One region of the Mesorhizobium sp. M0701 genome, then DNA from elsewhere that is predicted to be linked to it. Evidence: predicted binding sites of a transcription regulator. Region 1 holds the regulator's gene; the other holds the start of a gene.

Region 1 (15,965 bases):
TTCACCGAGATGACACCACCACCGGGCGAGGCCGGCGGCCTGCTCAATGCCATCGCGGGCAGCCTGCTGATGACGATCATCGCCGTTGTCGTCGGCACGCCGATCGGCGTGCTGGCGGGAACCTACATGGCCGAGTATGGACGCTTTTCGCGCATCACCACCGTCGTCCGCTTCATCAACGACATCCTGTTGTCGGCGCCGTCGATCATCATCGGCTTGTTTGTCTATGAGCTGATGGTGCGGCCAATGGGACATTTCTCGGCCATTGCCGGCGCAGTTGCGCTTGCCATCCTGGTCATTCCGGTGGTCGTGCGCACCACTGAAGACATGCTCAGCCTAGTGCCGAACGCGTTGCGTGAAGCCGGTGCCGCGATCGGCGCGCCACGCTGGGTGGTGATCCGTTCGGTCGCCTACCGCGCCGCATTGTCCGGCATCGTCACCGGCATATTGCTGGCGATAGCACGCATTTCCGGCGAGACGGCGCCGCTGCTCTTCACCGCGCTCAACAACCAGTTCTGGAGCAGCAATATCAACGCGCCGATGGCCAGCCTGCCGGTGACCATCTTCCAGTTCGCTCTCAGCCCTTACGAGGAATGGCAGCAACTGGCGTGGACCGGCGCACTCATAATCACCCTGACGGTTCTGGGCTTGAGCATCCTCGCCCGCAGCCTTACCGGACGCAGAGAGGACAGATGACACAGATGTTGTCCCCAGACATGACGATGGCCGAAACGGTAGCCGAGAAGACGAAGATCGAGGTCAAGAACCTCAACTTCTACTACGGCCAGAGCAAGGCGCTGAAGGACATCAGCCTGTCGCTGCCCGAGCGCAGCGTCACGGCCTTCATCGGCCCTTCGGGTTGCGGGAAATCGACGCTGCTGCGTGTGTTCAACCGCATCTATGAGCTCTACCCAAAACAGACGGCCGAGGGCCAGGTGCTGCTCGACGGCAAGAACATTCTCGACCGGTCGCAGGATCTCAACCTCCTCAGGACCAAGATCGGCATGGTGTTCCAGAAGCCGACGCCGTTCCCGATGTCGATCTACGAGAACATCGCCTTCGGCGTCAGGCTCTACGAGAACCTCGGCAAGTCCGAGATGGACGGCCGCGTCGAACAGGCGTTGAAGCGCGCCGCGCTGTGGAGCGAGGTCAAGGACAAGCTCAACGCCAGCGGCTTGAGCCTGTCCGGCGGCCAGCAGCAGCGGCTCTGTATCGCCCGCACGGTGGCGGTGAAGCCGGAAGTCATTCTGCTCGACGAACCGGCTTCGGCCCTCGACCCGTTGTCGACCGCCAAGATCGAGGAACTGATCGACGAGTTGCAAGCCGACTACACGATCGTCATCGTCACCCACAACATGCAGCAGGCGGCGCGCGTGTCGCGCCAGACCGCCTTCATGTATCTGGGTGAGCTGGTCGAGTTCGACCGGACCGAGAAGATCTTCACGTCGCCCCGCGAGAAGCGCACGCAGGACTACATCACTGGCCGCTTCGGCTGAGCCGTTCCGATCATGCATATGAGGACAGGACCATGGGCGAACACACAGTCGCTTCTTTCGACGAGGATCTCGAGCAGATCAGCAAGCTGATCCGCGACATGGCCGACCTCGCCGGTTCGATGGTCGGCGGGGCGACCAAGGCCCTGTTGAATTCCGACAACGTGCTGGCGCAACGCGTCGTTTCCGACGACGCCATCATGGATGCGCGTCAACGCGAACTGGACGACCGCGCCATCACCCTCATCGCCAAACGCCAGCCGATGGCCCACGATCTTCGCCATGTGGTCGGAGCGATCCGCATGGCGGGCGACCTCGAACGCATCGGCGACCTTGCCAAGAATATCGCCAAGCGCGTGAGTGCGGTCGGCCTCAGCGCCACGCCGCGGGACCTGTCGCATTCCATCGACGCGATGGCGCAACTGGTTCTCATCCAGGTGCAGGGTGTCATCGAGGAATATGCTGCAGGCGATGCGGCCGCGTTGGCCAAGCTGCGTGCCGCCGACGAGCGCATCGACGTCAAATACACGTCCGTGTTCCGCGAGCTCTTGACCTACATGATGGAAGATCCGCGCAACATCACCGCTTGCACGCACCTGCTGTTCTGCGCCAAGAATCTGGAGCGGATCGGCGACCATGTCACCAACATCGCCGAAAATGCGTATTATGTGCTGACCGGCGAGCAATTGCCGGTCAATCGTCCGAAGCAGGACGAAACGACAATGTCCGCACCGGTGACATGATGGGGGTGCCCAGCCGATGATCGCACCACGCATAATGGTGGTGGAGGACGAGGAGCCGTTGGGTGTGCTGCTCCGCTACAATCTCGAATCCGAAGGCTACCAGGTCGAGGTGGTGACACGCGGCGACGAAGCCGAGATCCGTTTGCAGGAGAATGTGCCCGACCTTTTGGTGCTCGACTGGATGATACCAGCGGTTTCCGGCATCGAGCTCTGTCGTCGGTTGCGGGTGCGCCCCGAAACCGAGCGGCTGCCGATCATCATGCTGACCGCGCGCGGCGAGGAGAGCGACCGGGTGCGCGGTCTTTCGACCGGCGCCGACGACTATCTGGTCAAACCGTTTTCGACACCAGAATTCATGGCCAGGGTCAAGGCGCTGCTACGGCGCGCCAAGCCGGAAGTGCTGTCCAGCGTGCTGAAGGTCGGCGACATCGTGCTCGATCGCGAATCGCACAGGGTCTATCGCAAGAAGAGCGAAATCAGGCTCGGGCCGACCGAATTCCGGCTGCTCGAGTTCATGATGCGGCATCCGGGCCGTGTCTTCTCGCGCAGCCAGTTACTCGATAATGTCTGGGGCGAGACAATCTACATCGACGAACGCACCGTCGACGTGCATGTCGGGCGGCTGCGCAAAGCCGTCAACAACGGCCGGATGCCGGATGTCATCCGCACCATCCGCGGTGCCGGCTATGCGATCAGGGAAGATTGACCCGCCTGGTCATGCTACGTTCTTTCTGACGCTGGGCCTCATTTGCGCGCCCGGCGCGAAAATCTCCTGGTCGACGAAGCTTAACGCCCGCATCGCGCAGCCTTCGCGGATCAGCGGCAATTCGTTCGGCTCTGTATCGAAGGAGATCGAGCCTGAATGCTGGCCGCCGGCGGTCTGGGCGATTGCCTTCCGCAAGGCCGGCTCGATCAGATCGAAGGCGGCGGCACTGGCGCCGACCATCGCGACCGGTGCCGGATCGATCAGCGCGAACAGCGAGCCGAGACCGAAACCCAGCGCTTCGCCGGCCTTGCGGTAGGCCTCGCGTTCCGGCCCATCTTTCTCGCGCGCCCGGGCCGCCAGTGCTCGCATGTCGGCGTCGCTGACGTCGGCGACCGGTTCGCTGTCTTCGCTCATCTGCCTGGCGTTGCGCCAGATGGCGTAGTTGCCGGCATACGCCTCGATGCAGCCGCGCCGCCCGCAACGGCAGAGCGCGCCGCCCGGACGATGGATCATTTGGCCAAATTCGCCGCCCGAGGAATGCGTCCCGGTGAACAGTTCGCCCTTCAGCACCAGCCCCATGCCGATGCCATGCGAAAGCAGGATGGCGATGAAGTCGTCGCGATAGCGATCCGGATTGCGCCAGCGCAAAGCCACCGCCATCATGTTGCAGTCGTTCTCCACCGTTGCCGGGATGCCGAATTCGCCCTCCAGCATGTCGGCAAAGGCGATGTCGGTCTGCGGCGTGATCGGCGACCACAGCATGGCGCGTGCAGGGGAGTCGGTAATGCCCTGAATCGCCAGGGCGATGCGGGCGACACTGCGGACGTCAAGGTCTGGATCCTGCAGCCGGCGCCGGACGATGGCCATGCATTCACGGATCAGCTCGTCGCGCGGCATGGTCAGCGTGTCCAGCCGGCGCTGTTCCTCGGCGACCACCTGTCCCGTATAGTCGATAATGGCGGCCGACAGGAAATTCAGCGACAACACCACGGTCAGCACCGCCGCCGCTTCCGGATTGAGGGCGAGGCCGACCTGCGGACGACCGCGTTTCAACGAAACGGGCTCACTTGCCTTGCTCTCGGCGAGGATGCCTTCCCGTATCAGGTCGGAAGAGATCGCCGATATGGTCGAATGACTGAGGCCGGTGGTAGCTGCGATCTCAGTACGCGATGGCTGGCCGGCCCGGCGCACCGCCGAGATCACCATCGCCCGGTTGCGCCGGCGCAAATCGTCATGGCGGATTCCGACCGACATTGTTTTGCTTTCCTCCCGGTTGCCGCGGCCGCTCATGAACCGGAAGCCGTCGGTAATGTCCGACAAATAGTGTCGGATGCAGGCAAATAGTGTCAGATGCAGGTGGCGCTGTCATCGTTTATTCCGACGCTCGAAAAAACTCGCAGAGTCATCAAAATCCATCAGAATCGATGTTGACAGCAGCCGGAGATCGGGCCAGTATTTTTTCGAGGCTCGAAAAAATTAGAGCTTCTAAGCTGGTCTTTGAGCCAATTGGTCACGCCGTACGCGGCGCAGGGAGGATATGATGAAGAAATTCACGACCGCCATTCTGGCGGGTGTCGCCATGACGCTGGCGCTGGCGTCGGTGGCGCAGGCTAAAGACAAGGTCATCGGCGTTTCCTGGTCGAACTTCCAGGAAGAGCGCTGGAAGACCGACGAGGCCGCAATGAAGGCGGCCATCGAGGCCGCAGGCGACAAGTATATTTCCGCCGACGCACAGTCCAACCCCGGCAAGCAGCTCACCGACGTCGAGAGCCTGATCTCGCAGGGCGCCAACGCACTGATCATCCTGGCGCAGGACGCCTCGGCCATCGGGCCGGCCGTGCAGAAGGCACTGGACGAAGGCATCCCGGTCGTCGGCTATGACCGGCTGATCGAGAACAAGGACGTGTTCTATCTGACCTTCGACAACAAGGAAGTCGGCCGCATGCAGGCCCGCGAAGTCTTCAAGGTGAAGCCGGAAGGCAACTACGTCTTCATCAAGGGTTCGGGTTCCGATCCGAATGCCGATTTCCTGTTTGCCGGTTCGATGGAGGTGCTGAAGGAGGCCATCGACGGCGGCAAGATCAAGAATGTCGGCGAGGCCTATACGGACGGCTGGCTGCCGGCCAACGCTCAGAAGAACATGGAACAGTTCCTGACCGCCAACGACAACAAGGTCGATGCCGTGGTCGCCGCTAATGACGGCACTGCCGGCGGCGTCGTCGCCGCGCTGACGGCGCAAGGGCTGGCCGGATCGGTTCCGGTTTCGGGCCAGGACGGCGACCACGCCGCGCTGAACCGCATCGCGCTCGGCACACAGACCGTGTCGGTGTGGAAGGATGCGCGCGAGCTCGGCAAGAATGCCGCCGAGATCGCCTCGCAACTGGCCGACGGCAAGCAGATGACCGACATTGCCGGCGTGAAGGATTTCACCACGCCCGGCGGCAATACCGTCAAGTCGCTGTTCCTGACCCCGGTCGCCATCACCAAGGACAACCTCAACGTCGTCATCGACGCCGGCTGGATCAAGAAAGAAGAGGTCTGCGCCGGCGTGACGGCTGGCACTGTTCCAGTCTGCAACTGAGCCGACGATTCCGAGAAGTCCGAACGCCGCGGCCGCTCGCCGCGGCGTTTTTTCAACAAGAGTTGTTTTTCCGCTTCCGGCGGATAACTTCTAGGCTGCTTCCGGCATCCGCGGCAGACGGCAACCCGGCGGGAGAAACATCATGACCGACACGACGTCCAACACGCCGGTCGACAACACGGCAGACCGGGCACGGGAATCCGAGCTCGGCATCGTTGCCCGATTTCTCAAGGCAACCGAACTCGACACGCGCATGCTCGGCATGGTCGGCGCGCTGCTGGTCATCTGGGTCGGCCTGCATGTCATTTCTAGCGTACGGCTCGGCGTCAATCCGTTCGACTTCGACAGCCGGACCTTCCTGACGCCACGCAATCTCTGGAACCTGTCGGTGCAGACTTCGGCCGTGGCCATAATGGCCGCCGGAATGGTGCTGGTTATCGTCATGCGCAATATCGACCTGTCGGTCGGCTCCGCCGAAGGCCTGATCGGCGTGGTCATGGGTTTTGCGCAGGTGCATTTCCTGGTGCGAATGGTCGGTCTGCAATTAGGCAACCCCTGGATCTGGATCCTGGCACTGGCCATCGGCCTGGCGCTTGGCCTTCTGATCGGAGCGTTCCAGGGATACATCATCGCTTATCTCGAGGTGCCGGCCTTCATCGTGACGCTGGGCGGCCTTCTGGTCTGGCGGGGTGCCGCATGGTGGGTCGTCAGTGGGCAGACGATTGCGCCGCTGGATGCCACTTTCCAGCTGATGGGCGGCGGACCGACGGGTTCGATCGGCGCGCGATGGAGCTGGATCGTCGGAATTGTCGCGTGCCTGGCGGTTGTGTTCATGCTGCTCAACGGGCGGGTGCAGCGCAAGCGGTTCCGCTTCCCGTTACGCCCGATCTGGGCCGAGACGTTCCTCGGGGCCGTCACTTGCCTTGTCATCATGGGCGCCATATGGCTTGCCAATTCCTATCCTTGGCCGGTCGGCATCGTGAACAGATATGCGGCGGCCAACAATATAACCGTTCCCGAAGGCGGGCTGTTCATCGCCCATGGCATCGCCATACCCGTGCTGATGGCTGTAGCCGTAGGGCTGATCATGACCTTCATCGCCAAGCGTACCCGTTTCGGCCGCTATGTCTTCGCCATCGGCGGCAATCCGGAAGCAGCCAACCTTGCCGGTATCAACACGCGCTGGGTGACCATGAAGGTGTTCATGATCATGGGCGTGCTGGCGACGATCGCCGCAGCGATCTCGTCAGCCAGGCAGAACTCGTCGACCAATGCGCTGGGCACGCTGGACGAGCTCCTGGTCATCGCGGCGGCGGTGATCGGCGGCACGTCGCTCGCCGGCGGCTCCGGCACAGTGCTCGGCGCCATGCTCGGCGCGCTTTTGATGCAGTCGCTGCAGTCCGGCATGGTGCTGCTCGGCATCGATTCGCCGCTGCAGAGCATCGTTGTCGGAGCCGTGCTGGTGGTCGCGGTGTGGCTCGATACCGTCTATCGCAAACGGGTCTGAGCATGATCCCGCAAGGTGGAAACCGGTTTTCGTACAACTTGGTGCTCAAGCAGGACCTCTAGGGAGGAAGGACGAGCATGGCAGACAAAACCGCTCCCACGCCGCTGATCGACATGCGCAACATCTCCATCGCTTTCGGCGGCATTCGCGCCGTCGACGATGCCTCTGTCGACCTTTTCCCGGGCGAGGTGATGGCTTTGCTCGGTCACAACGGTGCCGGCAAATCGACGTTGACAAAAATCCTGTCCGGCGCCTACAAGCGCGATGCGGGCCAGATTTTCGTCAACGGCGAGGAGGCTTCGATCTCCAATCCCCGCGACGCCAAGAAGTACGGCATCGAGACGATCTACCAGACGCTGGCGCTGGCCGACAATGTCGATGCGGCCGCCAACCTGTTTCTCGGCCGCGAGCTGATGACCGGCTGGGGTACGCTCGACGACGTCGCCATGGAGGCCGAGGCGCGCAAGGTGATGGGCAGGCTCAATCCGCGTTTCCAACGCTTCAAGGAGCCGGTGGTAAAGCTTTCGGGCGGCCAGCGGCAGTCGGTGGCGATCGCCCGCGCCATCCTGTTCAATGCTCGCATCCTGATCATGGACGAGCCGACGGCGGCACTCGGGCCGCAAGAGACGGCGCAGGTCGGCGAACTGGTCAGGCAGCTCAAGGCCGACGGCATCGGCATCTTCCTGATCAGCCATGATATTCACGACGTGTTCGAGCTTGCCGACCGTGTCTGCGTCATGAAGAACGGTCGGGTTGTCGGAACGGCGCGCACAACCGACGTCACCCAGGACGAGGTGCTCGGCATGATCATCCTCGGCAAGTGTCCACCCGGCGCCATTCCGGGGCCGGGCGCGCTGAAGATCGCCGCATGAACGAGAATTAGCCGGCTAATCACAAGCCGCCAAAATGTGCCAGCCGTCACCATGCTTTGGCCTCGCCATTGTGTTGGCGTCGGGACTTGCCCATAAAGATGCCGAACCGTCCACGGGACGTATCAGCAATTGAAGAAGCTTTTTCCGACCGTCGCTTTTATCGCCGTCGCGCTGATCAGCCTGACGATGGCGGGTTTTGCCTATTTTGCCACCCAGGAGGCGGCCCGCATTAAATTCGAGGCGACGGCAGACGACGCGCTTAACCGGATCGAAAGCCGCATCGACCTGGACCTGTCGCTGTTGCGTTCGACCCGGGCGCTGTTCGACGCACGCAATGGCGGTATCTCGCAGGGCGAGTTCAAGGCTTTCTTCAACGCGATCGACATCGACAATAATTTCGCCGGCCTGCGCGGCATCGGTTTCCTCCGCCTGGCGAAAACTGGCAACGAGGCGGCGGTCGAGCGCGACATCCTGCACGATCACGGCGCAAGCCATCCGATCTATCCCGACACGAACTTACCGTGGCGTACGCCCATCGTGCTGTTCGAACCACTGGATCCGTCCAACAAATCCAGCATCGGCTACGACATGTTCACCGGGCCGGCGCGGCGCGAGGCGATCGAAAAGGCGATGGCCGACGACCAGCAGCACGCCAGCGGGCTCGTGCAGTTCGGCAAGGATACGGGTGCCGCGCAGACCTTTACCGGGTTCCTCGTCTTCGTCCGGCTCAATGTCGAAACCGCGCCGGACGCCGTGAACGCGACGAGATCCTCGACTGCCGGCTTCCTTTATGCGGCCTTCCGCGCCCGTGATCTGTTCCAGGCTGCGCTCAGCCGGGCACCATTGCTGCCGGTCAACACCGAGATCTATGACGGCACGGTGGACAGCGACAACCTGCTGTTCCAATCGGAAACGCCGCCTGTTTCGAGCCTCGGCGACAGGCTGCTGGTCACCCGCAAGATCACCGTCGCCGGCCGGCCGTGGGTCGTCCTGTTCAGGCCGACAAGTGCTTTCTCGCAACCTTCCTCGCGCGCCATCCCGGTGATGCTCGGATTGTTCGGACTGCTGCTTGCGGGCGCCATCGCGCTGGTGGCCCGCTATCAGGAGCGGGCCTATGAGGCGGTCTCGCTGCTTCACGAAACGACCGAAAAGAGCCTGCTGGAAAAAGACCTGATGCTGCAGGAGATGAAGCATCGCATCAAGAACTCGATCACGCGGGTGCTGGCAATCGCGCGCCAGACAGCATCGCACACCACCGACGTCCAGGAATTCTCGGCTTCTTTCTCGGCCCGGCTGCAGGCGATGGCGGCTTCCCAGGACATGCTGACGCGCTCACGCTGGCAGAAAGCCGATCTCGGCGACCTGCTGCGCATCGAGCTAGGCCAGGTGTTCGGCAGCGAGCTTCCTGAAGGGCTACTGTCGGGACCGCAGGTCCTTCTCGATGAAAAGACGACGCAGGCACTCGGCCTCGTCTTTCACGAACTGGCGACGAATGCGCTGAAGCATGGCGAAGCCGGCAATTCAGTCGGTGCGCTGAAGGTCGACTGGTCGCTCGAAGCCCGTAGCGGCACCCGGACATTGGCTCTCAACTGGCGCGAGGCCGGTCAGAAGAAGCTCGAGACACCGGCAAAGAGCGGTTTTGGCACCAGATTGATCGATCTCAACGTCACGCGCGAATTGCGTGGCACAATCAGGCGCGATTTTCGCGAAGATGGCTTGAACGTGGAAATCAGGGTTCCGCTGCCGGCCTGAAACGCCGTCTCGTGGGCCGCATCGCAACAGCGCTTTAAAGAGCAAACGCGGAGACAGGTGGCCTGCCTCCGCGTTTGCTGTTCGCCTGGAGCTCGAAACTAGTTGCAGCGAGCTGTGTAAATCCGGCCGTGACGATCTCTGTATTGGCAGTAGCCATTTTGCAGACGGCGAACGAGCAGACCGCCAATCGCACCGGCGCCGGCGCCGATCAAAGCGCCCTTGCCGCCGCCGACAGCGCCACCAATGAGCGCGCCGCCCACAGTGCCGATACCCACGTTCTCTTCCGTGGTGGTGCAGCCGCTGACCGCAACCACGGCAACCATGGCAATAATCATCTTCCGCATGGAGTCATCCTCACTTTGTCCTCACTTTAATAAGCTCCAGCCGCCATTTAGCATGAAAGTGCGGCCTTTGCCCGCACGATTTCATTGTTGATTAAGATAGTCTTTTTCGGGGCGTGCGCCGTTCGATGCTACCACGAACCCGGAAATCTCCAAGGACGCATCGAGCGTGCCGCTGGGACGCACTTCCAGACGATCCCGTCATGGTCGTCCTCGAGCGCCGGATCGACGGCAAGGCATCTGGCGACGACATGTTGGGCCTGGCCTTGCAGGTCGGTGACCGCGAACGGGCACGGCCGAGCACTCGGGCAGTGGTTTCAAAGCGATCAAGCAGAGGCGAGTTCGATTCAGATCAGTTGGGACGCGGCGGTCAGGACGATCGCGGCCATAAGCGCGACGGCGGCGAAGCGGAGGGGCGAAGCACGAGGCGCGGGCGCTGCGGACGCGTCGGGATCCTGAAAACCGCCCATCGAGACGCGAGCGGCCTGTTCCAGTCTGTTCAAGTCGGCAGCCGACAAGGCCCATTCCTTTCATTTTGTGCCAAACTCAATCGATGTCCGGTGGATCGGCACGTTCGCACAGGATCGGACTTTATGGTGAACAGTCGGTTAAAGTCGGCGGTGCGCTACAAGCCTTCTCGCGCCGACCGCCGTTCGTTCAATCGGTCTCGAAATTGCCGTGAGGAACGACAAGGCGGTATTCGAGGCGGTTCCCGGTGATTTCGAGTGTCGCCGTTCCATTCAATGAAGTGGGCACGACGCGTTCAAGCGCGACGCTGCCAAAACGTTTCTCGCTGCGCTGATTGTCGTTGGCTCCGATCACTTCGGCCCATGTCAGCGACAGCGCAGGCTCGCCAGCCGAAGCTGCCGTCAGATCGGCCGTCACCTCGACGAAACCGTCGCTGCGCGACAGTGCGCCATAGCTGACCGAATTGACGGCAAGCTCATGCATGGCCAAGCCGATGTGCAAGGCGGCATTGGGGTTGAGATATGGATTTGCGCCGCGGAAACGCAGGCTGTGCAAGGGATCCGCGCCGTACCTGCCGACCTGACCGGAAACCAGCTCGCGCAGCGCCGCTCCCCGCCAGTTGGATGATGTAACCAGGTCCTGCGAGGAGGCCAGCGACTGCAATCGGCCCCGGAAGCGCGTCAGGAAATCGTCAATGCTGCCGGAGTAACGGCCCGTCTGGGTGGCGATGCTCTGGATAATGGCCAAAAGGTTCTTGGAGCGATGACTGACTTCGCGCAGCAGCGCCTTCAACGTCTGCTCCCGGCGTTTCTGCTCGGTTGTTTCGACCATGGTGGTCACGACGCCCTGCACCGCGCCGGTCTCGCTGCGGTCGGCGTCTATCCACACTTGAAACCAGCGGGCGCCGTCATCGGCCGGCACGCTGAGTTCAAGATGTTGAGGATTGCCGGAGACGATGACGTCGTGCTTGGCGGCGCCGATACGCTCCGCCTGCGCCGGCGGCAAGATGCCGTTGTTGTCGGAGGCATCGGAAGTCCAGGGGGCGCGCATGTTGCGCGCCCACACCGTCTTCATCTCGCGATCCTGGTACAGGACGGAAATCCCGGCATTGTGCAGTGCATGGAGAAGGGCCCGGCCAAGCTGCATCCCGCTTTCGGCGGGATGCAAAGCGATGATCTCATCACTCTGGCCGCGGTCTTTCATTTTTCCGACTCTGGACGCATCGGTCAATTTGCTCAACCCATGTCGGGCTGAACGGTTCGCGGAAAAATGGGTTCCAAAAGGAGGAGGTTCGTATCAAGCCTTAAAAAGCGGTCCGCCGAGCGGCATCCCGTTGGAGGACACTGCCCGGCGGTGGCTGGAAACCGTTTGAGGGGTGCGGCTTCCAGTGTTCGCTTGAATGGCCGCTTGGCATTCACGCTCGTCTGATCAGGCCGGCAATAAGCGATATGATCAGGAAGGCGAGAAAGATGAAGAACAATATCTGCGCTATGCCGGCCGAGGTGCCAGCGATGCCGCCGAAACCAAGCGCACCGGCGATTATCGCCACGACAAGAAATACGAGCGCCCAGTAAAGCATGATCGATCTCCTTCCAATGCTGCGGTGAAAACGTGATTCGCCTCCGTTTGTTCCACCATTTTCCGAAAAAGACGATGCTGAAAATCTTCAGGGCCCGAATTGCCGCGGTGTGTGGAAAGGTCCAGTTGGTTGCCCCAGTTGGTTGCCAGTGAATTGAGCCGGCGTCACGCCCATCTGATCCGAGGGAGCGGCTGTCTCGGCGGACGCAGTTCGGCCGCCCGCTGTTTCATGCCGCGGCTTTCGCGTGCCGGTCAAAGAACAGGGCCTGGCTGATAAGAGCCTTGACCATGTCCGGATTGAACGGCTTGGTAACCAGGAAAGCTGGTTCCGGCCGCTCGCCGGTGAGCAGGCGCTCGGGAAAGGCGGTGATGAAGATCACCGGCACCGAGGTGGACGACAGGATCTCATTGACGGCCGCAATGCCCGAACTGCCGTCGGCAAGCTGGATATCGGCAAGCACCATCTTTGGCCGCGCCTTGCCGAACATCGCCACCGCCTCGGCGTGGGTGCGCGCCGTTCCGACGACGCGGTGGCCGAGGCTTTCGACCATTTCCTCGATGTCCATGGCGATCAGCGGCTCATCCTCGATGATCAGCACGTCGGTTGCCACCTGACGGGAGATCTCGTTGCTCGCCTGCGCGAGAAGTTCGGAGAATTGCTGTTCGTCGACGTCGAGAATCTCCGCCGCCTCGTCTTCGCTGAAGCCTTCGACCGCAACCAGCAGAAAGGCTTGGCGGGGACGAGGCGCAATTGCATTCAGATTGGCCGCGGCGCGCTGTTCCCATGCCGACTGGGCATGCTCCTGCGGAACGCGAATGGCCACCGAGGTGAAGAGCTTGGCAAAGACCTTGTAGAGCGCGATGCGGTCGTTCGATGCGTCCGGAAAGATGTCGACATCGGCAATGATGGCCTCGAGCATTGCGGCGACCAGCGCGTCGCCGCTCTCTTGCGATCCGGATACGGCGCGCGAGAAGCGGCGCAGGAACGGCAGGTGCGGAGCGATGGTTGCTGATAGGCTCATAGTGGACGTCTCCCTCATATGACGTGATTGCATGTTACAGCTAAAAACGGTTTGCAAGCCCAGCAATTGAAACGCTGGCTCCTTGAAAAAGGTTCCAATCGTGCGGAACTAATATGTGAGGCTGGCGTTTAAAGGCGGGTTGGGCAACCAGACGAGGCTGCCGCTTGCCTTGCGTTATGTGTTGAAGGGCGGCTTAAGGCTGGGACGAAGGGCGAAATGAAGAACATGACGAAAGCTACCACGGCTGGCGTTGGCAACGGGCGCCGGGCCGCTTCCCGCGACCCGCTTGGGCCGAACTCGGAAATCGGCCGCAAACTCAAACAATACTATGACGAGCTGGTCTCCGACAATGTGCCGGATCGCTTCGCCCAACTGCTCAGCCAGTTGGAAAAGGCCGAACCTGTACAAAAGAAGGACTGAAGCATGGCGGCCGTCTCTCAGGGCTTCAAGACCGACTTGCTCGGCTCGATCCCGAGCCTGCGGGCTTTTGCCGTGTCGCTGACGCAAAACGCCGACAAGGCCGACGACCTGGTGCAGGAAACATTGGTCAAGGCCTGGGACAAGCATGAAAGCTTCCAGCCCGGCACCAATCTGAAGGCGTGGCTGTTCACGATCTTGCGCAACGAATTCTATTCGCAGATGCGCAAGCGCGGCCGCGAGGTGCAGGACAGCGATGGCGTCATGACGGCCAGGCTTGCCGTTCACCCGGCCCAGCACGGCCAGCTTGACCTCGAAGACTTTCGCGGCGCGCTCGAATTGCTGCCAGAAGACCAGCGCGAAGCCATTATCCTCATCGGCGCGTCGGGCTTCTCCTACGAGGAAGCGGCCGAGATCTGCGGCTGCGCCGTCGGAACGATCAAGAGCCGCGTCAGCCGCGCCCGCACACGGCTGCAGGAAATCCTGAAGATCTCCGGTGAAGACGAGTATGGCCCGGACGCAATTTCGGCTCAGGTAACCGGGTCGACGGCTGCGTGAAGCGCCGGCGTGTTCGAACCGCTCCGCGCCTCAGCGAAGAGGCGTGCGCCTGCAGGCCGTTACCACTGCCTCGACGAGATCGTCTCCCGAATAGGGCTTGGTGACCAGCCTGACGCCGGGAAAGGATTTCTTGATCTCGTCGGTATCCGAATAGCCCGAGGCGAAGACGAACGGGATGTCCGCTTCACGCAGCCGCGAAGCAAATTGGAGCGTCGAAACGCCGCTCAGCATGAGGTCGACGATGGCCACATCGAATTGCGCGGCAACGTCTTGCTGTTCGATCTCAGTCAGATCACGGGCGATGACCACATCGAGCGCGCCGTAGTCGCGGCAAAGCTGCTCGATATCCATGGCAATCAGGAACTCATCTTCCAGGATAAGAATCCGCAAACCGTCAAGCGATGGGCGCACGCAGCAATATCTCCTTAAATTCGTCTCTATCGTGAAACGGGGGAAGTCATGATCGTTATTTGGCATGCTGTCATTTAAAAAAGACGTGCCGGCGCGGATGCGTCGGCCTCAGCCCATGCAAGGCATTTGCAACGCGCGCTGCCGGAGATAGGGTTAGAAGAGGTTCGTGCCGGAACCTTGGGGTCTGTCGGGCGTTTCGACCGAGCAAAAGCATGGAGAGTGAAGCAATGGCGACTGCCGCAGGAAAGGCCGCGAACGAAGCCCGCACGAATTCCGATATTGAGGCCGACATCGCACAATTGAAGGCCGACATCGACCAACTTACCAAGCTGTTGGCCAAAACTGGCGAACATGGCTACGGGGCAGCACGGCGAGCCGCGGCCGAAAGCGTCGAGCAGTTGCGAACCCAGGGCGAGGCAGCCTTCGACAGCCTGCGCAGCAACGCCAGGGACATCGAGGCGCAGATGATAGCGCATATGCGCGAAAAGCCGGTGACTTCGCTGGCGATCGCCGCAGGCGTCGGATTCCTCTTCGCGCTTCTCGCGCGCCGTTAGTTCTGCACGTATGGGAATGCTTGCATCGCTGATCTCGGGCCTCGCCTCGGGCGAAACCATTGCGGCGGTGCAACGCGCACGCGTCGCTGCGATTGTCTATTCGATCGCAGCGCTCGCGGCGCTGTGCGGCCTCGGCTTCCTCGTCGCGGCGGCCTATATCTGGACGGCGGCCCGCTATGGGCCGATGGCAGCTTCCCTGAGCTTCGGGATCGGCTTTCTGGCAATCGCCGGTCTCATCCTGCTCGTCTACCGGATGTCGGCCGGCTCGCGCGCCAGGCGCCGGGCGAAGCGACGCAACGCCGACATGAAGGCTATCGGCATCACTGCGGTACTCGCCGTGCTGCCGGCGCTGCTCAAGGGCAAAGGTGGCGCGGGGAAGGCCGGACTGGGCGCGATTCTCGGCCCGGCGATAGCACTCGCCGCCTACGCTATCTACCGCGAGAACGTGAAGCGCGGCTCCGATGATCCGGATACCGGCAAACGGGAATAGTTCGGAGGGATAGTTCGGGGCAAACGATTCTGGCGCCGGTCGCAAAATGCTGGCGTCACAAATCTTCGAGCGGAATCGATATTTCGGCGACCACGCCTTCCGGCCGGAATTCATGGGTCACCTCGCTGGAAATGACCTTGGCCAGGCTGCGGCGGATCAGGATCGAGCCGAAGCCATGGCGTTCGGGCGGCGCAACCCGCGGGCCGCCGCTTTCACGCCAGGCCAGCAACAGACGCCGTGCGCCCTTCCTGCCTTGTACCCTCCAATCGAGATCGACCTTTCCGGAGGAAACCGAGAGCGACCCGTATTGCAGTGCGTTGCTTGCCAGTTCATGCAGGATTAGCCCGAGCCCGACTGCCTGGTCGGGTGAGAGCAGGACATCGGCGCCGGAGATCGCCATGCGCGATTGTCCGGCGGCTTGGAACGGCTTTAGCTCGATCTCCACCAGCTCGCGGATGCCGATACCGCGCCA
Region 2 (15,965 bases), on a different contig from region 1:
ATCTTGTCGATCTCGGCCTTGGCGACCTGCCGGAGGAAGTTCGCGGCGCTTTCGATGCCGATCTCGTAATGGTGCATGACGCCGAGCGGGTAGTTGGTCATTTCCATGTGCAGCCGGGCGAGGTTTCGCCAGGTGCCGCCGACCGTGTAGAACGCCCTGCCCTGCCCGCCCTTCAGCAATTTCGCCCGCGCCAGTTGCTCGCGCGTGATCCTTGCCGCCTGGGTCAGCGAGTTCTTCGCCATGTCCTGCAGGCGCAAGCCGCCCAACGGCAGCGTGATGCCGTCACCGATCGTCTCACCATCGATGTCGATCAGTTCGAGGCTGCCGCCGCCAAGGTCGCCGGCAATGCCGTTGGCCGGGTGGAAACCGGAGATGACGCCGAGCGCCGAAGAATGGGCTTCCTCGCGGCCGCTCAGCACCTGGATCTCGGTCTTGAGCACATCCTCGGCGCGGTGGATGAAGTCGGGGCCGTTGATGGCCTCGCGAGCGGCGGCGGTCGCCAGCACATATATGCGCTCGGCGCCGGCCTGGTCGGAGAGCGCGCGGAAGCGGCGGAACTCTTCCATCGAGCGCGTCACCGCCTCGGGATCGAGCTTTCCGGTCGAAACGATGCCGCGGCCGAGGCCGGCCAGCATCTTTTCGTTGAACAGCAAGGTCGGCGAACGCGCCAGCCCCTCATAGATGACAAGACGGATCGAATTCGACCCGATATCGATAATGGACAGCGGTCGGCGGTCCTGAAGCCGGCCCTGGGATGCTGAAATCATCAGCCCGTCGCTGCGTTCTGTTTCTTGCGGCGCTTGAACTGCGCGATGCGCTTGGGCGCATGCGACTTCAACGCATCGCCCCGTCCGGACAGGCTCGGATTGGTCATGAAATATTCCTGCGCGTTGAACGGTTCCTCGCCCTCCTCCAGCACGACGCGCCGGGAGGTTCCGTCAGCCAATACGTCGAAACTTTGCTGGTTGTCCATGATGTTGCCGAGCATGATCTGGCCGAGCACCTGTTCGTGCACAGTTGGATTGGTGATCGGCACCATGGTCTCGACACGGCGGTCGAGATTGCGCGGCATCAGATCGGCTGAGGAGATGTAGACGATCGCCCCGTCCGAGGGCAGGCCGTGACCGTTGCCGAAGCAATAGATGCGGCTGTGCTCGAGGAAGCGGCCGACGATCGATTTCACCCTTATGTTCTCCGACAGGCCGGGCACCTGCGGCCTCAGGCAGCAGATGCCGCGCACGACGAGATCGATCTCGACGCCGGCGCGGCTGGCATCATAGAGGGCATCGATGATGATCGGGTCGACCAACGCGTTCATCTTCATCCAGATGCGGGCGGGCCTGCCCTCCAGCGCGTGACTGATCTCGTCCGAAATGTGCTTGAGGATGCGGTCGCGCAGCGTGAACGGCGATATGGCCAGCCGCATCTGCTCGGCCGGCTCGGCATAGCCGGTGATGAAGTTGAACAGCTGGGCGACATCGCGCGCGATCGTCGGGGCGGTGGTGAAGAAGGACAGGTCGGTGTAGATGCGCGCGGTGACCGGGTGGTAGTTGCCGGTGCCGAGATGCACGTAATTGCGCAGCCTGCCATCCTCGCGCCGCACGACCAGCGACATTTTCGAATGGGTCTTCAGTTCGAGGAAGCCGAAGACGACCTGGACGCCGGCGCGCTCGAGGTCGCGGGCCCAGCGGATGTTGGCCTCCTCGTCGAAGCGCGCCTTGAGCTCGACCAGCGCGGTCACCGACTTGCCGGCCTCGGCGGCGTCGACCAGAGCGCGCACGATCGGGCTGTCGTTGGAGGTGCGATAGAGCGTCTGCTTGATCGCCACCACTTCCGGATCGGCCATTGCCTGGCGCAGGAACTGCACCACGACGTCGAAGGATTCGTAGGGGTGGTGGACGATGATGTCCTTCTCGCGGATCGCCGCAAAACAATCGCCGCCATGCTCGCGGATGCGCTCGGGGAAGCGCGGATTGTAGGGCGTGAACTTCAGATCGTCGCGGGCGACGGCGACGATCTCCGAGATCTGGCTGAGCGCCAGCGGACCGGTGAGCACGCTGATGCGGCTTGCCGAAACGCCAAGCTCCCCGGCGACGAAGTCGCGCAGTTCGGGCGGCATCAGCCGGTCGAATTCGATCCGGATAACCGAGCCGCGGCGCCGCCGCTTCAGCGCCGTCTCGAACAGGCGCACCAGATCCTCGGATTCTTCCTCGACCTCGATATCGCTGTCGCGGATGATGCGGAACGTGCCGGAACCCTTGACCTCGTAGCCCGGGAACAGCTTGCCGATATAAAGACCGACCGCCTCCTCGAGCGGGATGAAGCGGACATGGCGCTTGCGATCCGGCAAACGGATGAAGCGCCTCAGCGCCACCGGCAGGCGCAGAAGCGCGCTCATTTCCTCGCCGTTCTTGCGATGGCGCAATTGCAGCGCCATCGAGAAGCCGAGATTGGGAATGAACGGGAACGGATGCGCCGGATCGATCGACAACGGTGTCAGCACCGGAAATACCTGCTCCTGGAAATGGTCCTCGAGCCAGATCTTCTCGTCCTTGCTCAGCGCATCGCGGGTGATGCTCTCGATGCCTTCCTTGTCGAGCAGCAGCATCAGCGCCGAAAGGCTTTTCTGCTGGTCCTCCTGCAGGCGCTCGACCTCGCGCAGCAATTGTTCGAGCTGCTGCTCGGGCGTGCGCCCATCCGGGCTCTTCAGCACGATGCCCTCGCGCACCTGGCCGGCAAGACCCGCAACGCGGACCATGAAGAACTCGTCGAGGTTGGCGGCCGATATCGACAGGAAGCGAACACGCTCGAGCAGCGGATGATTGGCGTTCAGCGACTCTTCGAGCACGCGCCGGTTGAATTGCAGCCAGGAAAACTCGCGGTTGACGAAGCGGTCGGGATTGCCGCCTTCGCGGCTCGCCGCCTCGACGGTGATGAATTCGTTCTGCACCGGCTTCAGTTCGTTCATGGTTTCCGCTCTTCCCACACCGTTCGACGACCATAGCCTTAACCGGCTTAACTTATCCTCTGACAGGCTTTTGCGACAGTTTCATTTCATCGATCTTGCAAAGAGACGGGTTATGATCCAGATGCAATCGACAAGATCAGGAGACGACGATGGCAGGCGGTTCCATTCCCCATTTCCAGAACGATGCGGGCTATCCGGCAATCGACATCGGCGTCAAGGAATTCATGTGCACCGGCGCCAATCCGCCTTTCGACCACCCCCATGTATTTCTCGACATGGGCGACGACAATGAAAAAGTCTGCCCGTATTGTTCGACGCTCTATCGCTATTCGCCGAAGCTGAAGGCGTTGGAAACGCAGCCGCCGGGCTGCCTCTATCTCGACCAGGCCGCCTGATTCTTCCGCGACAAGCCTGATGCAGGAAACGCAGTCCCGGCAGGTGGTCATCGCCGGGGCGGGCGTCGCCGGGCTGACCGCGGCACTGGCCTTCGCCGAGCGCGGCTATCGGATAAAACTGTTCGAACAGGCGCAGCACCTCGAGGCTGCCGGCGCCGGTATCCAGCTTTCGCCCAACGCGACGCGCATCCTACGGCAGCTCGGCGTACTCGATCGGCTGCTGGCGACGGCGGTGCGGCCGGAGGCGGTCGTGCTCAAGGATGCCGCCACGCTGCGCAAGCTGGCGCGCGTACCGCTTGGCCAGGCGGCCGAAACGCGCTGGGGAGCGCCCTATCTCGTTGCCCACCGCGCGGATCTGCAGTCAGCGCTGATACAGCGAGTTTCGGAGCAGCCCGGTATCGATCTGATCGCCGGCGCGCGGGTGACCGACATCGCAGCCGGATCGAAAGGTGTTACCGTCACTGCATCGGCTGATGGCGACACGGTCGAGGCTGGCTGTCTGCTGATCGGCGCCGATGGCGTCTGGTCGTCGGTGCGAGAAACGCTTGCCCGCAACGCAGCCGATTTCCGGAGAAGCCGGTTTTCGGGCGAGCTTGCCTGGCGCGCCACGGTGGCCGCCGACAGCCCCGCCGGACAAGCCTTCAGGGTGATCGGTGCGCCCGATTGCGTTACCGCATTCCTCTATCCAGGCTTTCATATGGTCGCCTATCCGGTCAGCCGTGGCACGGTCTTCAACCTCGCGGCCTTCACCAAGGGCGAGCGCATCGCCGAGAGCTGGTCGGGGCATGCCGATCCCGCCATCCTCGCCAGCGCCATGCGCGGTACCGCGCCGGCGCTGGTTCGCCTGGCGAACGAGGCGGCGCCGTGGACGGCATGGCCGATCCACATTGTCGAGCAGCGGCGGTGGACGACGCCGGAAGGCATCGCGCTGATCGGCGATGCGGCGCACGCGATGACGCCGTTTGCCGCACAGGGCGCGGCGATGGCGATCGAGGACGCGGCGACGCTTGCCGGCTTCGTTGCGGCCTCCACAGCCGATCTTGAGGGGGCGCTTGCCGCCTGGGAACAGGCGCGGCGGCCGCGCGTCGCCCAGGTCGCCCGCCGCGGCGCCGTCAATCGCCTCGCCTGGCATGCGGCCGGGCCGGTGGCGATGGCCCGCAACCTGTTCCTGGCGATGCGCTCGCCCGAAAAACTCGCCGCCGATCTCGACTGGCTCTATGGCTGGCGGGCGTTGGACGCTCGGCGGTCCTAAGTCGCCTTGTCAATTGTAAAGCCGCATCGACAGGCCGAGCGAGGCCGGCAGCGGATTCCACCAGCCGGTGCGCAGCCCGGCCGTGCGCAATGCCGCCGCCGTCCAGGTGTTGCAGCCGATCAGCGCGTTGAAATGACCATTGGCTTCGAAGAACCGATCGAAGCGGGAATAGGCCGCACTCTCGATCGGGATGGCCCCGTTCGGCCCCTGCCGGAAGCTTGCCGCAATGTAATCGAGCAGCGCCGTAAACCGCTCCTCGCCGATGTCGAAGCCAGCGACGTCGCGATGCGGCTCGGCGATGTCGACGGAAATGTCGACATGCATTGCCGAGGCATCGACCGTCAGCGCCTTCATCACCGGCACCGCCTTCAGCTCCGACCAGGTCGGCGTCTCCAGATAGAAGGCGCGGCCGCCCCAGCCGAAGACGATGTAGCGGACCTCCGCCATGTCTGCTGGAATGCCGGCATTGACCAGGAAATGGAAGCGCCGGCGCACATCGTCGTCGACCGGGATGGCGATGTCGGTGTGGATCGGATTTTGCAGCACCAGGATACGGTGGCTTGTGCCGATCGGATCGGCAACGGCCGCCGGCCAGAGCGGGCGCGGCAGCAGCGTGCCCAGCGCCACCGCAAGGACTGCTGCAACGACCAGCAGGCCAAGAAAACGGGCAAGCTTCTTCATGGGAAAGGCATAGAACAAGCAATGCTCACGGTGAAGCCCCTCCGAAAGTTGCACAGCTGACTTAGAGCTTGACGCGTATCCTCCCCGGGAGGATATGCTCAAGCATGTCAGATCACCTCCACGCCTCGCATCCTTCCATCGTAAAGCGCCTGAAGCGCGCGCAAGGCCACCTTGCGGCGGTGCTGGCGATGATCGAGGCGCATCGCCCTTGCGTTGACCTGGCGCAGCAGCTTCATGCCGTCGAAAGGGCCATCAGCAGCGCCAAGCGCGAGCTGATCAACGATCACATCGAGCATTGCCTGACGGACAGCGTCGAAACCGGCGGCAACTCGCTGGCGGAACTCAAGCAGCTGGCGAAATATCTATGAATGCCATCGTAGTCCGCATTCTGGACTGGCTCGGGTTCGGCTCGCACGCCGCACATCATCACGGCGGTCACGGTCCGCACGGTCACAGCCATGGCGTCATCGACGCGACAATTGCCACCACCGACCGGGGCATCTGGGCAATCAAATGGTCGTTCGTGATCCTGGCCATCACCGCGGCGTTGCAGATGGTCGTGGTTGCGTTGTCGGGGAGCGTGGCATTGCTGGCCGACACGATCCATAACATCGGCGATGCGACCACGGCGATCCCGCTATGGATTGCATTCGTGCTGGCGCGGCGCAAGCCGTCGCGGATCTTCACCTATGGCTTGGGCCGGGTCGAGGATCTGGCCGGCATCATCATCGTGCTCATCATCCTGTTCAGCGCTGTAGTCGCTGCCTACCAAGCCATCGACAGGCTGATCAATCCACAAGTGGTGACACACCTCGGCTGGCTGACTGCGGCGGGCATTGTCGGCTTCCTCGGCAACGAGGCGGTTGCCGTGTTCCGTATCCGCGTCGGTCGCGAAATCAACAGCGCGGCACTGATTGCCGACGGCTACCACGCCCGCACAGATGGACTTACCAGCCTTGCCGTGGTCATCGGAGCCGTCGGCGTTTGGTTCGGCTTTTCCTTGGCCGATCCGATCGTCGGTCTGCTGATCACGATTGCGATCTTCGGTATCGTCTGGCAATCGGCCCGCTCGGTGCTGACCCGCATGCTGGATGGAATCGAACCCGGTGTGATGGACGAAATCCGACATGCCGCCGAGCATGTTCCGGGCACGCGCATTGTCGATGCCAAGGCGCGCTGGATCGGTCATAGATTGCACGCCGACATCGCAATTGCCGCGGACGAAACCCTGCCGCTGTCGGAAGCGAACAAGATCGCCGCAGCGGTGAAGGACGAACTATCCCAGCATATGCCGGCCCTGGCTGAGGCGAATGTGCGGTTTTCAACGGAACGTGGAGAGAACGACCATCCTCACGAGCACACGCATGACCACGGCCACATGCACTGACGCTCCTTTTAGACGGCTACGGTCAGGTGACATCGATCACGACCATCAGTCCGCCGCCGCCCTTCTCCTCGACATTGTTGTTCGTGGTGTGATGCGGGATGTGGCAATGGATCAGCCATTTGCCCGGACGCTGCGCCTTCCAGATCACGTCGTAGCGCTGACCCGGCCCGACGTTGATCGTATCGGCAAGGAAACGACCCGAAGCGGGGACCGTCTCGCCGTCGCGGGCAACGACCTCGAACGGTCCGCCATGGATATGCATCGGATGGATGAAGCCGTTGTTGGTGCCGATGAACCGCACCTTGAGCGTGTCGCCGACCTTCATCGGGATCGTCTCGGTCGAGGGATAGGCCTTGCCGTTGATGGTGAAGAAATTCGGCATGCCGCCGTCCATCGGCATCGACGGGTAGGTCAGCCCTTCCCGCACCAGCCATTCCTGAAGCTGGATGACGTAATCATGGTCGGCCGCGACCTCGTCGGCGGGATTGGCGGGATCGATGATCAGCGCACCGTAGAGGCCGAGCGCCTGGGTCCGGTCCGGCTTGGCATGGGGGTGGTAGAAATAGGTTCCGTGCTGGGTTGCGGTGAATTCGTATGAATAGGATTGGCCGGGCTCGATCGGCGCCTGGGTGATCTCGGCCGGCCCATCCATCTGGTTCGGCAGGATCAAGCCATGCCAATGCACCGTCGTTTCCTCAGGCAGGCCGTTGGTGACGTTGATCCTGACCCGATCGCCCTGGCGAATGTGAATTCGCGGGCCGGGAATCTGGCCATTATACGCATAGGCGTCGACCGCGACGTCCGGCAGGATCTGCCAGCGGACCACTGAAGGCCTGAGCTCGAACACCTTGATGCCATTCTCTATCCGAAACGGCAGTTCCTGGTCGCCCCTTGCCGTCAGGCCATAAGAGGCGGCCACGAGGCGTGGATCGGTAGCGGCCATGTCGCGCATCGTATCAGCCGGCGTGTCGCGATCCATGATCATGCCTCGCGGCATGATCACCCCGCCGACGTCGCGTGCCGACAGCGTCAGGTTCAGCCAGTTCGCCGGCGCGATCATGCCGATGGCGAGCGCCAGCAGGGAGACGGCACCCAGGGCAGCCACCTGCGGCGTTGTGGCATCTGTCTCCATGTGATGGCCGCCGCCTTTGCCTTTGTGGGAAGCTATATCGTGGCGCTGTCCGCGATGGCCACTGGCGTCGGCCTGCTGCATTTGCATCTGCGCATGTTGCCTCGTTGCAGGCTGCTCTCGACCATCGATGCCGGCTGCCTGCGCGCGCTGTGTCATCAGCCCATGCTTCAGCCCCCGGGCGACCAGCCAGACATTGGCCGGGTAGGCAAGCGCAAAGCCGGCGATGACGCCGATCGACATCACGCCCCAGAACAACAGCTCCGTCGGTTCCATCGCGCGCATGTCGCGGCCCATCATCAGGAAGCTCATGACCGGCGCCATGCCGGCCATCATGAAGTTCATGGAGATGAACTCGGGCAGGAAGCTCTTGCGTACGTTTTCCCAATAGGTGCCGCCCATCATCGATTTCATGAACAGCGACTGGAAGATGAACAGGCCGAAGGCAAAGCCGGCGAGATATTCGACGATCAGGTCGATCCACATCGGCAGGCCGAGCGCCGCCGTGACGGCGGCGGCAAGAATGATGCCGGTGGCATCGCCGGCGACGCAGTGGATGGTGGAGCCGACGCCCTGCTTCCAGAGCGGCCGGGTGAACACATCATGCTCGCCCGGCCGTGGCTCCTTGTCCGCGAGCACATAAAGCAGCAAGCCGAGCGGACCCATATAGAGGGTGACCAGGATGAAGCCCCATTTCATCACCACCGGCTCGGGATTGTTGCGATATTGGTCGAAGCCGACATAAAGCGTCGAAGCCAGCGCCAGCGCGAACCAGACGACGAGGAAATAATCGATCGGTTGGATGAGCATCAGGATGAACCCTTGACCTATCGCCGCACTCGCCCACTCGGCTTGTTATACAACTCCTAATGGCAACAAACGCGGCTGGCGCGCTTATGATCCGCGCCGACCGTACGCTGTTCAGGCAGGCCAATTTTCGTTGTAACCGACTGATCTGATGACGCCTGCCCGCAGTTCATTTCCGGAACTGTCAGTCTTATCATTGCGGCTCTCCTCTAGTGGGGTTGTCATGGGGCTTCCCATCACAGGAAGGTCAAGGGCTTTTGAGCCAGCTCAAATCATCGCTGTGGTGCCGAAGCAGCGCTCGAAATTTGCCCCTTGACCTTCCCGTGATGGGAACCTTTATCGTGTCGCAGTTACCCAGTTGGAGCTGCAAACCCATGAACGCTGTCGCTCATAACCCCAGCCGAGCCTGTTTCCGCTCCCGCGATTCAGATTGGGATCGAGGGCATGACCTCCGCCTCCTGTGTCGCCCGCTTGAAAGGCGCTGAAGACGGCGGCATGACGTGACCGAGGCTAGTGTCAACCTGGCTACGGAGCGTGCCACGTGAGTTACACCGCGTGCCGACGCGCGTGACCTTAATCTCGGAGACAACACATGGATCGACGCTGTTTTCTGGCGGCAGGCGTTGCCACGGTTCTCGCCAGCCCGCGCGCCATCGCCCAGATGAAGATGGACGAGATGCCCGGCATGGATATGGGGCACGCGGGCCACGACATGGGCGCGGCACCAAAAAGCGCGACCATGCTGCCTGAGGGCCAGGCGTTGCGCGAGTTGCCGCTGCTAGCCAATGAAGCCAATGCGCCCCGCCTGTTCAGAGCAAACCTCACGGCTGAACCCGCCATGGTTCGCTTTGCAGAAGGGCTCGACACGCCAATCCTTGGATACAATGGTATGAGCCCGGGGCCATTGATCGAGGTGACTGAAGGCGACCGTGTCGAGATTGCATTCACGAACCGAATTCCTGAAGAGACGAGCACCATCCATTGGCATGGCATGCCGGTTCCAGCTGACCAGGATGGCAATCCTATGGACCCCGTTGCGACGGGCACGGAGCGCACCTACAGCTTCGAACTGCCCGAAGGAAGCGCGGGGTCGTACTGGTATCATCCGCATCCGCACGGCAAGACGGCCGAGCAGGTCTATCGCGGACTTGCCGGCGCGTTCGTGGTCAAGCCGAAGGCGGACCCGATCCCGGCCGAGTATGGCGACACTGTGCTGATGTTCACAGACCTTCGCCTTGCCGCCGACGGCACCATGCCGGACAACACCATGGTCGATTTGATGAACGGGCGCGTCGGCGATCACGTGCTGGTCAATGGACAAAAAAATCCCGCGCTATCGGTTCCGTTTGGAACAAAGCGGCGATTTCGGTTCTACAACGCGACTAACGCGCGCTTTTTGCGGCTCTCCTTCGACGGCGCACCCATGACAATCATCGGCACCGATGGCGGTCTGCTGGAGGCGCCGGTGGCAGCCAAGGATGTCCTGCTCAGCCCGGCGGAACGCCTTGAACTGATCGTCTCGTTTGAGAAGCGCGGCCCTGTCACCCTGAACACGCTCGACTACGATCGCGGCTGGATGGGCGCAGGCCGCCCCGCCGATGCAGGCCTGACATTGCTTACGGTCAATGTTTTGGACACGCCTGCAGAGACGTTTCCTCCGCTGCCGGAAAAGCTTCGACCAATTGCGCAACTTGGCACCCCTGCCGTCAGCCGGCGTTTCGTGTTCACCGAAACGACGACGATGAGCGCGACGGATATGCAGATGGGCTTCCTGATCAACGGCGCGGCGTTCGACATGGGCCGCATCGACGTGGTGTCGAAAACAGGACAGGTCGAGCTCTGGGAAATCGTCAACAAGGCCGACATGGACCATCCGTTCCATGTTCACGGGACGCAGTTCCAAGTGGTCGAGCACGAACGTGGTGGGCAGGTCTCGAAACCGGCCTATCTCGCCTGGAAGGACACGGTCAACGTGGCGCGCGGCGAAACGATGCGGCTTTTGCTGCGCCAGGATCGCCCCGGGCGGAGGATGTATCATTGCCACATCCTGGAGCACGAGCAGCTCGGCATGATGGGCGTCGTCGACGTGCAGGCCTAGCCGGTCGCTCGACGTGGCTGCACTGGCAATCTATGGCGCCCTGTTCACCAGCGCATTCCTAGCCGCAACCATCTTGCCGGTCTCGTCGGAAGTTGTGCTCGCCGGCTTGATCGCCGGCGGCCGTGGCGATCCGGTGCTACTGCTTGCGGTCGCCACAATCGGCAACACGCTCGGCTCGGTGGTGAACTGGACGCTGGGGCGTGGCATCGATACGCTGCAATCTAGGCGATGGTTTCCCATCACCCGTGAACGATACCAGCGGGCCAGCCGGAGCTTTCGCCGCTTTGGCGCGTGGCTGCTCCTATTCGCCTGGCTGCCGGTCGTCGGGGACGCCTTCACTGTCGCGGCAGGCGCGGCCCGCATGCATCTCGGCATATTCGTGATGCTTGTCGCATTGGGCAAGGCTGCACGATATGCGGCAATCGTCGCAGGATTGTGGGTGCTAAGATAATTGCTGATGCTCGCCATCGACCAAAGGGCAGATCCTCCCGAGCATCACCGCTCGTCGAATACGCGTAAGGCCCGAGCAAGACAGAGAGCCCGGTCCGCCGGTCTTGTCCCGAACCGGCGTACAGGATCAGTGCAGGATCTGCGACAGGAACAGTTTCGTGCGTTCATGGCGCGGGTGGTCGAAGAACTCGGCCGGCGTGTTCTGCTCGACGATCTGACCCTGATCCATAAAGATCACCCGGTTGGCGACTTTGCGCGCAAAGCCCATCTCGTGGGTGACGCAGAGCATGGTCATGCCTTCCTCGGCCAGCCCGACCATCGTCTCCAGCACTTCCTTGATCATTTCCGGATCGAGAGCCGAAGTCGGCTCGTCGAACAGCATGATGCGCGGGTTCATGCACAGCGAGCGGGCGATCGCCACGCGCTGTTGCTGGCCGCCGGAAAGCTGGCCGGGATATTTGTTGGCCTGTTCCGGAATCTTGACGCGCGTGAGGAAATGCATGGCGATTTCCTCGGCCTGCTTCCTCGGCATCTTGCGCACCCAGATCGGCGCCAGCGTGCAATTCTCCAGGATGGTCAGATGCGGAAACAGGTTGAAATGCTGGAACACCATGCCGACCTCGCGGCGCACCTCGTCGATCTTCTTCAGATCGTTGGTCAGTTCCTTGCCGTCGACTATGATCTTGCCCTTCTGGTGTTCCTCCAGTCGGTTGATGCAGCGGATCATCGTCGATTTGCCGGAGCCCGACGGGCCGCAGATGACGATGCGCTCGCCGCGCATCACCTTTAGATTGATGTCCTTCAGCACGTGGAATTCGCCGTACCATTTGTGCATGGCAATGATGTCGATGGCGACATCGGTGGTGGAAATGTGCATCTTGGCGGCATTGACCTTGATCTCTTCCGCGCTGACGGCGTTTTCTATGGCCATGACAAGGTCCCCTTTTTTAGCGTTTGTGGCCGGTGTCGAGACGGCGTTCCGTGTACATTGAATAGCGCGACATGCCGAAACAGAACAGCCAGAAGATGAAGGCCGCGAACACCAGGCCGGATCTGGCCGTCTGCGGCGTCGCCCAATTGGCGTCGGAGAAGTTCTGCTTGACGATGCCGAGGAGGTCGAACATCGAGATGACGATGACCAGGCTGGTGTCCTTGAACATGCCGATGAAGGTGTTGACGATGCCGGGAATGACCAGCTTCAGCGCCTGCGGCATGACGACCAGACCCATCTTCTGCCAGTAGCTGAGGCCGAGCGAATCGGCGCCCTCATACTGGCCTTTGGGGATCGCCTGCAGGCCGCCGCGCACCACTTCGGCCATGTAGGCGGCGGCAAACAGCGACACGCCGATCAGCGCGCGCAGGAACTTGTCGAAGCTGACGCCGGCCGGCAGGAACAGCGGCAGCATCACGCTGGCAAAGAACAGCACCGTAATCAGCGGGATGCCGCGTACCGTCTCGATGAAGATCACGCACAGCAGCTTGACGATCGGCATGTTCGAGCGCCGGCCGAGCGCCAGCACGATGCCGATCGGCAGCGACACGGCAATGCCGACGAAGGACAGGCTGAGCGTCACCAGCAGCCCACCCCAACGCGACGTCTCGACATGCGGCAGGCCGAACATGCCGCCGACCAGCAGAACGAAGGCGACGACCGGCAGCGCCAGGAAGAGAAGAATGGCGTTCAGCCCTTTGCGCGGTACGCGCGGTATGAGCAAAGGCACCAGCAGTGCCACGAACAGGATGGCCACCACAATCGGCCGCCAACGCTCCTCGACAGGATAGGTGCCGAACATGAACTGGCCGAACTTGGCGTTGACGAAAGCCCAGCAGGCGCCGGTCCAGCCGTCCGACTGGATGCCGCCCTGCGCCACGGTGGCGCAGACCGTGCGGTCCGGTCCCGTCCACTGGGCGTTGATGAAAGCCCAATTGACGATCTGCGGCAGGATCATGGCAACCAGCGCGATGCCGACGATGGTCAAGATGGTGTCGCCCGTGGTGGCAATCAGGTTCTTGCGGATCCAGGCGGTGAGGCCACGCTCGCTCGACGGCGCCGGCTGCGCCAGCGTCATCTCCGTCCGCACCCAGGACATGTCGTGTTCCTGCATGGCCCTACCTCTCCACCAGCGCCATCCTGGCATTGACGACGTTCATGATCGCCGACGTGATCAGGCTGAGCGCGAGATAGACAGCCATCATGATCACCACGCCTTCGACCGCCTGCCCGGTCTGGTTCAAGACAGTGCCGGCAGTCGCCGTCAGGTCCGGATAGCCGATGGCGATGGCGAGCGAAGAGTTCTTGGTCAGGTTCAGATACTGGCTGGTCAGCGGCGGAATAACGATGCGCATCGCCTGCGGCACGACGACAAGCCTGAGGATCGATCCCGAGCGCAGCCCGAGTGCCGCGGCCGCCTCGGTCTGGCCCGTGCTGACGCCCCTGATGCCGGCGCGCACGATCTCGGCGATGAAGGCGGCCGTATAGCAGGACAACGCCAGATAGAGTGACAGGAACTCCGGTCTGACCTGAAAGCCACCGACCAGGTTGAAAGTCGATTGTTTCGGGAATTCGAAGCTCAGAGGAAAGCCGCTCAGCGCGTAGGCCAGCAGCGGCAGGCCGACGATCAACGCTATGGATGTCCAGAGCACCGGGAACGGCTGACCCGTCGCCATCTGCCGCTGCCGCGCCTTGCGGGCGACGAACCAGGCCATGGCAATGCCGAGGAGCAGGGCGACCAGGATCAGCCAGGAGCCCTCGCCCCAGACAGCGCGCGGAAAATAGAAGCCGCGCTGGTTGAGAAAGGAGCCGAACGGCAAATTAATGCTCTCGCGCGGCGGCGGCAGCACGGCGAGCACGCCGGAATACCAGAAGAAGATGACCAGCAGCGGCGGGATGTTGCGGAAGACCTCGACATAGACCGTGCAGATCTTCCTGATCAGCCAGTTGCGCGACAGTCGGCCGATGCCGACGATGAAACCGATGATGGTGGCGGTGATAATGCCGACGACGGCCACGATCACGGTGTTGATGAAGCCGACCAGGATGGCTCGGAAATAAGTCGAATCCGACGAATAAGCGATGGCGCTTTCGCTGATGTCGAAGCCGGCGCGGCCCTTGAGAAAGCCGAAGCCGGAAGCGATGTGCAAGCGCGTCAGATTGACGATGACGTTGTGGGTAACCCACCAGACCCCCGCTACCAGCAGGACGAGGACCAACGCTTGAAAGAATATACCGCGGACACGAGGATCATTGATGAAGGAACCGCGGCTTGGCTCCTCGCGAAGAACTTCCTGCGATGCCATTCGACAGTCCCCTGGAAAGAGAGACCGGAAGGCAGACGATCTGCCTTCCGGATCCATTTTCGATCAGCGGATCGGCGGAGCGTATTGCAGACCACCCTTGGTCCACAGCGCGTTGATGCCGCGCGCGATCTTCAGCGGACTGCCCGAGCCGACATTGCGCTCGAACATCTCGCCGTAATTGCCGACGGCCTTGACGATGTTGACGACCCAGTCGTTGGAGACGCCGAGATCGGTGCCGATCTTGGTGTCGGCTTCCTGGCCGAGCACGCGCTTGATCTCGGGACTGTCCGAGTTCTTCATCTCGTCGACATTGGCCTTGGTGATGCCGAGTTCCTCGGCGTCGAGCAACGCGAAATAGGTCCACTTGACGATGTGGTACCATTGGTCGTCGCCCTGGCGTACAGCCGGCCCAAGCGGTTCCTTGGAGATGATCTCGGGCAACACGACGTGGTCGGCCGGCGCACCGAGCGTCAGGCGGATGCCATAGAGGCCCGATTGGTCGGTGGTGTATACGTCGCAGCGGCCGGCGTCATAGGCGGCGTTAACCTCTTCCAGCTTTTCGAAGACGACAGGATTGTACTCCATCTTGTTCGACTTGAAATAGTCGGCAAGGTTGAGCTCGGTCGTGGTGCCGCTCTGCACGCAGACCGCCGCGCCCGAAAGTTGCAGCGCCGAATTCACGCCCGGTAGCTTCTTGGCGTTGATCATGAAGCCCTGGCCGTCATAATAAGTCGTGCCGATGAAGTTCAGGCCGAGTGCGGTGTCGCGATTGATGGTCCAGGTGGTGTTGCGCGACAGGATGTCGATCTCGCCCGACTGCAGAGCGGTAAACCGCTCCTTGGCGCTGAGCGGCGTAAACTTCACCTTGGTGCCATCGCCGAACACGGCGGCCGCCACAGCGCGACAGAAGTCCGCGTCGATGCCTTGCCACTCACCCTTGTCGTCCGGCGCCGAGAAGCCGGCCAGACCGGTCGAGACGCCGCATTGGATGAAGCCCTTCGCCTTGACATCGTCGAGCGTGGCCGCCGAAGCCGCCGAAGCCGCGAATCCAAACGCGGCGGCGCCCAAAACGCCGATTGCAATGTGTTTCATGACCCACAGACCCTTTTCTGTTTTTTCCAGGCGAACCTGACTTTTTCCCGTGTGAACGCAGCTATGTATCCCGGCCCATTACCGGAATCCCGCATCGTAACCGACGCGCTGCCTCCCATTCACGAACAACATCGAAGGCGATTATTCCTGTGAGGTCAAGGGAAATGACCAAATCCGAAAGACTTTGAAAACCAACCGCCTGAAATGCCTGAAATTGCAGACAAACGCGCTCGCAAATTGGTCAGCGCGCCAATAAAGCCGGCAAAGTCGGACCGTGACTTGCCAAGCGCACCTGGCAGCCGTCCAGAGGATCTACGGCGCATTGCTGAATTGGCATATTCAAGACCTTGGCCTGGCGAGTGCGGTGCGGTTGCGCGGCCAATGCCGCCGCACTATGGCTAACGACTTA

Evidence for each region. Region 1 encodes PhoB, which activates phosphate uptake and scavenging genes when phosphate is short. Its sites were predicted from a motif close to TGTCATNNANCTGTCAT; they were not measured.
Region 2: the regulator PhoB is predicted to act here: its motif matches at 3,041-3,057, upstream of NKI24_RS03790 (RNA degradosome polyphosphate kinase).

The regions. Positions count from the first base shown of each region.
Region 1 is NZ_JAMYPO010000009.1:28,111-44,075, forward strand. Features, by position in the region: gene pstA (phosphate ABC transporter permease PstA) at 1-696, shown strand, start outside; gene pstB (phosphate ABC transporter ATP-binding protein PstB) at 693-1,496, shown strand; gene phoU (phosphate signaling complex protein PhoU) at 1,529-2,236, shown strand; gene phoB (phosphate regulon transcriptional regulator PhoB) at 2,253-2,942, shown strand; gene NKI24_RS11350 (ROK family protein) at 2,952-4,196, opposite strand; gene xylF (D-xylose ABC transporter substrate-binding protein) at 4,483-5,523, shown strand; gene NKI24_RS11360 (sugar ABC transporter permease) at 5,666-7,030, shown strand; gene NKI24_RS11365 (ATP-binding cassette domain-containing protein) at 7,108-7,902, shown strand; gene NKI24_RS11370 (CHASE domain-containing protein) at 8,032-9,654, shown strand; gene NKI24_RS11375 (YMGG-like glycine zipper-containing protein) at 9,753-9,998, opposite strand; gene NKI24_RS11380 (hypothetical protein) at 10,343-10,513, opposite strand; gene NKI24_RS11385 (sensor histidine kinase) at 10,653-11,666, opposite strand; gene NKI24_RS11390 (DUF1328 domain-containing protein) at 11,878-12,042, opposite strand; gene NKI24_RS11395 (response regulator) at 12,269-13,063, opposite strand; gene NKI24_RS11400 (NepR family anti-sigma factor) at 13,280-13,483, shown strand; gene NKI24_RS11405 (sigma-70 family RNA polymerase sigma factor) at 13,487-14,038, shown strand; gene NKI24_RS11410 (response regulator) at 14,069-14,449, opposite strand; gene NKI24_RS11415 (ElaB/YgaM/YqjD family protein) at 14,677-15,003, shown strand; gene NKI24_RS11420 (hypothetical protein) at 15,014-15,493, shown strand; gene NKI24_RS11425 (sensor histidine kinase) at 15,549-15,965, opposite strand, start outside.
Region 2 is NZ_JAMYPO010000002.1:303,502-319,466, reverse strand. Features, by position in the region: gene ppx (exopolyphosphatase) at 1-767, opposite strand, end outside; gene NKI24_RS03790 (RNA degradosome polyphosphate kinase) at 767-2,968, opposite strand; gene NKI24_RS03785 (zinc-finger domain-containing protein) at 3,118-3,363, shown strand; gene NKI24_RS03780 (FAD-dependent monooxygenase) at 3,383-4,615, shown strand; gene NKI24_RS03775 (TIGR02117 family protein) at 4,625-5,296, opposite strand; gene NKI24_RS03770 (metal-sensing transcriptional repressor) at 5,401-5,664, shown strand; partial or broken gene NKI24_RS03765 (cation diffusion facilitator family transporter) at 5,670-6,680, shown strand; gene NKI24_RS03760 (multicopper oxidase domain-containing protein) at 6,706-8,622, opposite strand; gene NKI24_RS03755 (multicopper oxidase family protein) at 9,287-10,717, shown strand; gene NKI24_RS03750 (YqaA family protein) at 10,731-11,168, shown strand; gene NKI24_RS03745 (amino acid ABC transporter ATP-binding protein) at 11,295-12,044, opposite strand; gene NKI24_RS03740 (amino acid ABC transporter permease) at 12,115-13,272, opposite strand; gene NKI24_RS03735 (amino acid ABC transporter permease) at 13,277-14,464, opposite strand; gene NKI24_RS03730 (amino acid ABC transporter substrate-binding protein) at 14,528-15,556, opposite strand.